Linked DNA regions of Lichenicola cladoniae. The protein of the gene in region 1 interacts with the protein of each later gene in a pairwise test. Links are inferred from orthologs where the notes say so. Each region holds a gene or a part of one and is shown in the gene's direction. Other genes may lie near its edges.

Region 1 (3,305 bases):
CCGCGACGTCGATGTCCAGCGTGCGTGCCTTTTCCAGCCCGTCATCGAGATGCGATGCGACCGCGACGACATCGTAGCCGAGATGATCCAGGCAATCCTCGATCATCATCGAGATCATCGCCTCGTCCTCGACGATCAGCACACGGTTCAGGAACAAGGTGCCTGTCCCGAAATATGGTCAGATTGTCGGCGTAAAGAACAGTGCGCTACCACGATCAGGCTGAGTGAAGATCCGGTCTTCATGCGGGCGCGTTGAAACGGTTCACATCGAACCACGCTGCGTGCGTGCGCCACTCACTATAATTTCAACCATCACGGTTATCTCGTGATGTATTAACTGCGATGCTCGCTCAATCGGGATCAATTGCGCGTGTGCAAGGCTTTTGCGACGCCGTCAGGAAGCGTTCGAACGCTTCGAGCGTCGCGTTCGAGACATGGTGTTCGATCCCCTCGGCATCGGCCTCTGCCTCGGCTTCCGGCACCCCGACCGCACGCAGCAACGCCACGACGACCCGATGCCGACGCCGGACACGGGCCGCCATGGCCTGGCCGGTCTCGGTGAGGGATACGCCGCGATAGGGCAGGGTAGTTGCCAACCCTTCGCGTCCAAGCCGGCCGATGCTCTTGATGACGCTGGCGTGGCTGACCCCGAGATGGCGCGCCAGCGAGCTGGGGCCGACCGCCTGGCCTTCGCCGGCGAGATCGGAAATCAGTTCGACATAGTCCTCCAGCAGCACGCGCGTCTGTGCAGTCCGCGCGCGGTCATGATGTTCCGCCAGCACGGGCCGCTCGCCGTCCTTGTCGTGCTGCAGTGCCGGGTGTCGCGGGCTTGTCATGTCGGCGGCACGATAACGCCATTCGGGGCGGTTGACCGAATTGTAGCCGAGGCTACACTTGGTGTACACGATCTCATCGCGGCTGGTTCCCTTTTCCGGAAAGTCTCTCCTCATCGCCACCTCTCCGACCCTGACCGACCGGACCCAGCATGCCCTCGGCGAAACCCTCAGCGGTCGGCGCCATGGCATCCGTAGCCTGCTGCCGCTGATGGGGCCGGCTGTCGTGGCGTCGGTCGCCTATGTCGATCCGGGCAACTATGTCGCCAACATCCAGGCCGGTGCCCGCTACGGCTACGCGCTGCTCTGGGTCGTGGTGGTGGCCAACCTGATCGCGATGTTCTTCCAGGCACAGGCGGCCCGGCTCGGCATCGTCACCGGCCGCAACCTGGCCGAACTGTCGCGCGACCGCTTCTCGACCCCGGTGACGATGGCGATGTGGCTGCTCACCGAGGCGGCAGCGATGGCAACCGACCTCGCCGAATTCATCGGCGGTGCGGTCGGGTTGTCGCTGCTGCTGCATGTGGGCCTGCTGGTCGGCATGTCGACCATGGGCGTGCTGACACTGCTGCTGCTCAACATGCAGAAGCGCGGCTTCCGACCGCTGGAGATCGTGATCGCCGGCCTGGTCGCGGCGATCAGCATCAGCTACCTCGGCGAGCTGCTGATCGCGCCGGCCGACTGGGGAGCGGTGCTGTATCACAGCGTTGTGCCGAGCATTCCCGATCCGGCCGCGATCACCCTGTGCATCGGCCTGGTCGGCGCCACGGTCATGCCGCACGCGATCTACCTGCATTCGAGCCTGACCCAGAACCGGGTCGTCCTGCACAACGACACCGAGCGGGCCCGCATGGTCCGGTTCTCGAACCGCGAGGTGGTGTTCGCGCTGACCATCGCCGGGCTGGTGAACATGGCAATGGTGGTCATGGCCGCCTGCTTCCATGGCAACCACGCCGAGATCGACAGCCTGGAAGGCGCTTACCACACGCTGACGCCGTTGCTCGGCCGCGCGGCCGCGCTGATCTTCCTGATCTCGCTTTTGGCGTCGGGCCTGTCGAGTTCGCTGGTGGCCACGATGGCCGGTCAGGTGGTGATGCAGGGGTTCGTCGGCTTCCGAATCCCGATCTGGATCCGCCGGCTGGTGACGATGCTGCCGTCGTTCATCGTGATCGCGCTCGGCGCCAACGTGACCAGCGCCTTGCTGTGGAGTCAGGTGGTGCTGAGCTTCGTGCTGCCGCTGCCGATGATCACCCTGTTGATGATCAGCCGAGACAGGCGGGTGATGGGCCGGTTCCGCATGAACGGCCGGACCCTGGTCATGGCCTCGATCATGGTGGCCTTCGTGTCGATCCTGAACGTGACGCTTCTGCTTCAGACTGCCGGACTGCTGCCTGCGTGACCCCGCAGCCGGTGTGTCAGTCCTTCGACAGTCCTGCGAGAACGCCTTCCAGCTGGCTCCGGTCGGCCAGATCTCCCATCAGCACGATCCGTTTGTCGCCGCAAAGCCCGATGAGCGTCGGAGTGACGATGACACCCTCGGTAACGGCGCGCCTGGGCTGCAGGAACACATCGATCACTTCCAGGAAACGGAGCACGCGCTCGTGCTTCAGGGACGCGAGCACGGTAGTCAGATTGCGTTCCGCGCGCACCGAGTTGGGCGTGGACCGGGCCACATAAAGTCGCAGGTAGACGGCCGGCTCTTCACCGGCGCCCTCGCCGGAGGCGTCGATGCCGTCCGGGGGCGGGTCAACCGGATGCATTGTTTTGATCCTGTAGGATATCCTGGGTTGTCGAAATTTCTGCCGGAGGGAGATCGTCGGTAGCACGTCTCAGCCCCAGCCGCTCGATGGCGGCTTCGCGGTAGACTTCCTGACGATTCTTTTCGGCCAGGGTGAGCAGGTCGGCCTCCCGCTGCTTCCATCCAAGTTCCAGTGCAGCCGCCTGGACCTGTGCACGCGCTTCCGCCAGTTGACGGTCAAGATTGAGGCGTTGTCGTTCCGCGACGATCTGCTCGAGGACATGGAGCCGCTCGGTCTCGGCTTCCTTCTGCGCCCGCCCACTCCCCATCAGTACTTCACCCTCGGCAACATAGACGTCGACGAGATCGATCCCGGACGCCTCGAGCACCAGCTGACGCACCTGGTTCGAATGTCCGGTGCCCCTCGATTTGATGATGGTCAGCGCGCGATTACGTTCTCCGTCGCGAGCGACATACGAAACATGCAGCCATGTATCGGCGATCGTTGACACCTGGCTTGCCGACAACTCGGTGCTGTGGCTCGCCTGGTCCAGCAATGAGGTGCACACCACGGTGGCTCCCCTCGACTTCGCCATGTCCAGGAGGTTCTCGCAGATCATCGCCGAGAATGGATAATCCGTTTTCAACAACGCGGAAATCGGGTCGATGACCAGGCAATCGGTCCGGTCAGCCTCGAACTGGTTCCGGATTTCAACAAAGAATTGTTCCGGGCT
Region 2 (3,120 bases), 3.6 Mb from region 1 along the record:
GCCTGGGGCTCGCGGCCCGAATGCGCACGATGGATCTCGTGGCGCGGGGTCGGGGCCACGGCGGACTGGCCCAGAGCGCCGGCATAGATACGCGCCTGCTCGCGGAGCGCGCTGACCTCGGCTTCCAGCAGGCTGTTCTGGAACTGGTTGAGATATAGCAGGGTCGCCACGAGCAATGCCAGCGGCACCACATTGACCAGCAGGATGCGCCGCATCATCGGCGACACCCATCGCCGGCGCGGCCCGAGAACGACCGGACCCGCAAGCTGATCGCCGGGTGCGGGTCGCGGCTTCGCCCGCGTCGGCAGGAGCCTCATTCGAGCCCGGGTCCGTGCCGGCTACTCTTCCTTGTAGCGGTAGCCGATGCCGTAGAGCGTCTCGATATGGTTGAAGTTCTCGTCGATCTGCCGGAACTTCTTGCGGACGCGCTTGATGTGGCTGTCGATGGTCCGGTCGTCGACATAGATGTTCTCGCCGTAGGCCGCGTCGATCAGCTGGTCGCGCGACTTCACCAGGCCGGGCCGGGCGGCCAGAGCCTTGACCAGCAGGAACTCTGTCACCGTGAGCTGGATGTCGGCACTGCGCCACAGGCACTGGTGGCGGGTTTCGTCCAGCGACAGGTCGCCACGCTCCATCACTCCGGCCGGCGTCGCCCCGGCGGCTTCGGCGCGCAGCAGCTCGCCGCGACGCAGCAGCGCGCGGATGCGCTCCAGCAGCAGCCGCTGGCTGAACGGCTTGGTGATGTAGTCGTCCGCACCGAGGCGCAGGCCCATCAGCTGGTCGACTTCCTCGTCCTTGCTGGTGAGAAAAATCACCGGGAGCTGCGACCGCGCACGCAGCCGTTGCAGCAGTTCCATCCCGTCCATGCGCGGCATCTTGATGTCCAGCACGGCAAGGTCGACCGGGCGGGCGTTCAGCCCCTGCAGCGCACTCTCGCCGTCGGTGTAGGTACGCACGTTGAAACCTTCCGCCTCCAGAGTCATGGAGACCGAGGTCAGGATGTTGCGGTCGTCGTCGACCAGCGCGATCGTATGCTTCGTCGGCTCCATGAAGGGGCTCCTGCGTTCAGCCTTATTGTGGCCTTAAATGCGGGGGACGCCAATCTGCCGCAAAAACATGCAGATTATCGACCTTCGGGTAGGCAGGAGACCTGCGACGGCTTGTCCCTGCGCCCGTCGTCACCTAATTCAGCGCCATGGACGAAACCAATCAGCCTCATGCCGGCGAGACGATGAACAGCGCGAACGATCAGACCCCGACGACAGGCGGCCCGACGGGCGGGCCCAACTTCGACGCTCGCAGCGTGCCGTCCGCTGCTGCCGCTGCGGCAGTCCCCGGCGATACATCCATCTTCGAGCGGCCGGGACTGTATGCCGAGGAGCCGGGCGAGCCCGACCCCGAGATCGGCACCCCCGACGACCTGATGCAGGTGGCCAGCGAGCGGATCCGTGCGCTGGAGACCTCGGTCGAGGAGATGCGCGAGAAGTGGCTCCGCGCCGAGGCCGAGATGCAGAACGTCCGCACCCGTGCCAAGCGCGACGTGGACGATGCCCGGCAGTACGCGGTCACCAAGTTCGCCAAGGACGTGGTCGAGGCGGCCGAGAACCTGCGTCGCGGCCTGTCCAGCCTGCCGCCGGCGGATGCCGCCGACAGTCCGGTCGTGACCAAGCTGCGTGAGGGGTTCGAGAGCGTCGAGCGGTCGTTCCTCGGCATCCTCGAGCGCAACGGCATCACCGGCACCGACCCGACCGGCAGCCTGTTCGATGCCAACCTGCACCAGGCGATGGCCGAGCAGCCGAGCGCCGACCATCCACCCGGTACGGTGATGCAGGCCTGGACGTCGGCCTGGACCCTGAACGGCCGGCTCCTGAAGCCGGCGATGGTGGTGGTGGCCAAGGCGACCGACGCAGCGCCGGTCGCCCCGGAGCCGGCCGGAGCCCCGGGTGCCATGGCGTTCGATCGCACCGTCTGACGCTGGCTGCCTGATCTGGGCGGGCAAGTGTTTGGTGCAGAAGTGCGGCGCGGGGCTTGTCGCGGTGTCTCTGCCTGAATACATCCGGTGCCGGATCGACGCTGGGTAGGGCAAGGCGCCGAAGGTGCTTCGCGACCCGCGCCTATGATGTGATATAATTTCCAAAGGACAGCATCCGGTGCTTCGGGCCGCATGCTGCCGCTGACGAGGAGAGCAGAATGAGCAAGGTAATCGGGATCGACCTGGGCACGACCAATTCGTGCGTCTCCATCCGCGAGGGTGACGAGAACCGGGTGATCGAGAATAGCGAGGGTGCGCGTACGACCCCCTCCATGGTGGCTTTCGCCGAAAACGGCGAGCGGCTGGTCGGCCAGGCTGCCAAGCGCCAGGCCGTCACCAACCCGACCAACACCCTCTATGCCGTGAAGCGCCTGATCGGGCGCCGTTTCGAAGACCCGACCGTCGAGAAGGACCGCGCGCTGGTCCCGTTCAACATCGTCAAGGGCGACAACGGCGATGCCTGGGTCGAGGCTCGCGGCCAGAAATATTCGCCTTCGCAGATCGCGGCCTTCGTGCTCGGCAAGATGAAGGAAACCGCCGAGACCTATCTCGGCGAGACCGTCAGCCAGGCCGTCATCACGGTGCCGGCCTACTTCAACGACGCCCAGCGCCAGGCGACCAAGGATGCCGGCCGCATCGCCGGTCTCGAAGTGCTGCGCATCATCAACGAGCCGACCGCAGCGGCCCTGGCCTATGGCCTCGAGCGTCGCAACGGCGGCACGGTGGCCGTGTACGACCTCGGCGGCGGCACGTTCGACGTGTCCGTGCTCGAGATCTCCGACGGCGTGATCGAGGTGAAGTCGACCAACGGCGACACCTTCCTCGGCGGCGAGGATTTCGATGCCCGCGTGATTTCCTATCTCGCGGACGAGTTCAAGCGCGAGCAGGGCATCGACCTGCGCCAGGACAAGCTGGCCCTGCAGCGTCTGAAGGAAGCGTCCGAGAAGGCCAAGATCGAGCTGTCTTCCTCCAAGGAGACCGAGATCAACCTGCCCTTCATCACCGCGGATGCCTCCGGGCCGAAGCACTTGGTGCTGAAACTGACCCGTGCGAAGCTCGAGAGCCTGGTCGCCGACCTGATCGAGCGG

What was found.
Region 2: the proteins of HN018_RS16410 (region 1) and HN018_RS00050 interact in binary tests that used the Escherichia coli proteins (3 or more experiments, as listed by UniProt). The link is inferred for Lichenicola cladoniae from one-to-one orthologs.

What each region holds. Positions count from the first base shown.
Region 1 is NZ_CP053708.1:3,623,553-3,626,857, reverse strand. The notes cover bases 76-3,064. They hold HN018_RS16410 (Nramp family divalent metal transporter), read left to right. Parts: upstream 76-897; coding sequence 898-2,232; downstream 2,233-3,064. Other genes in these bases: kaiC (circadian clock protein KaiC), read right to left, coding at 2,580-3,064; HN018_RS16405 (circadian clock KaiB family protein), read right to left, coding at 2,249-2,593; mntR (manganese-binding transcriptional regulator MntR), read right to left, coding at 351-905; HN018_RS16420 (response regulator), read right to left, coding at 76-157. In the rest of the region: more of HN018_RS16420, read right to left, coding at 1-75; more of kaiC, read right to left, coding at 3,065-3,305. UniProt on the Escherichia coli protein: H(+)-stimulated, divalent metal cation uptake system. Involved in manganese and iron uptake. Can also transport cadmium, cobalt, zinc and to a lesser extent nickel and copper. Involved in response to reactive oxygen.
Region 2 is NZ_CP053708.1:10,116-13,235, forward strand. The notes cover bases 280-3,083. They hold HN018_RS00050 (nucleotide exchange factor GrpE), read left to right. Parts: upstream 280-1,195; coding sequence 1,196-1,972; downstream 1,973-3,083. Other genes in these bases: HN018_RS00040 (ATP-binding protein), read right to left, coding at 280-317; HN018_RS00045 (response regulator transcription factor), read right to left, coding at 339-1,049; dnaK (molecular chaperone DnaK), read left to right, coding at 2,191-3,083. Also shown: more of HN018_RS00040, read right to left, coding at 1-279; more of dnaK, read left to right, coding at 3,084-3,120. UniProt on the Escherichia coli protein: Participates actively in the response to hyperosmotic and heat shock by preventing the aggregation of stress-denatured proteins, in association with DnaK and GrpE. It is the nucleotide exchange factor for DnaK and may function as a thermosensor.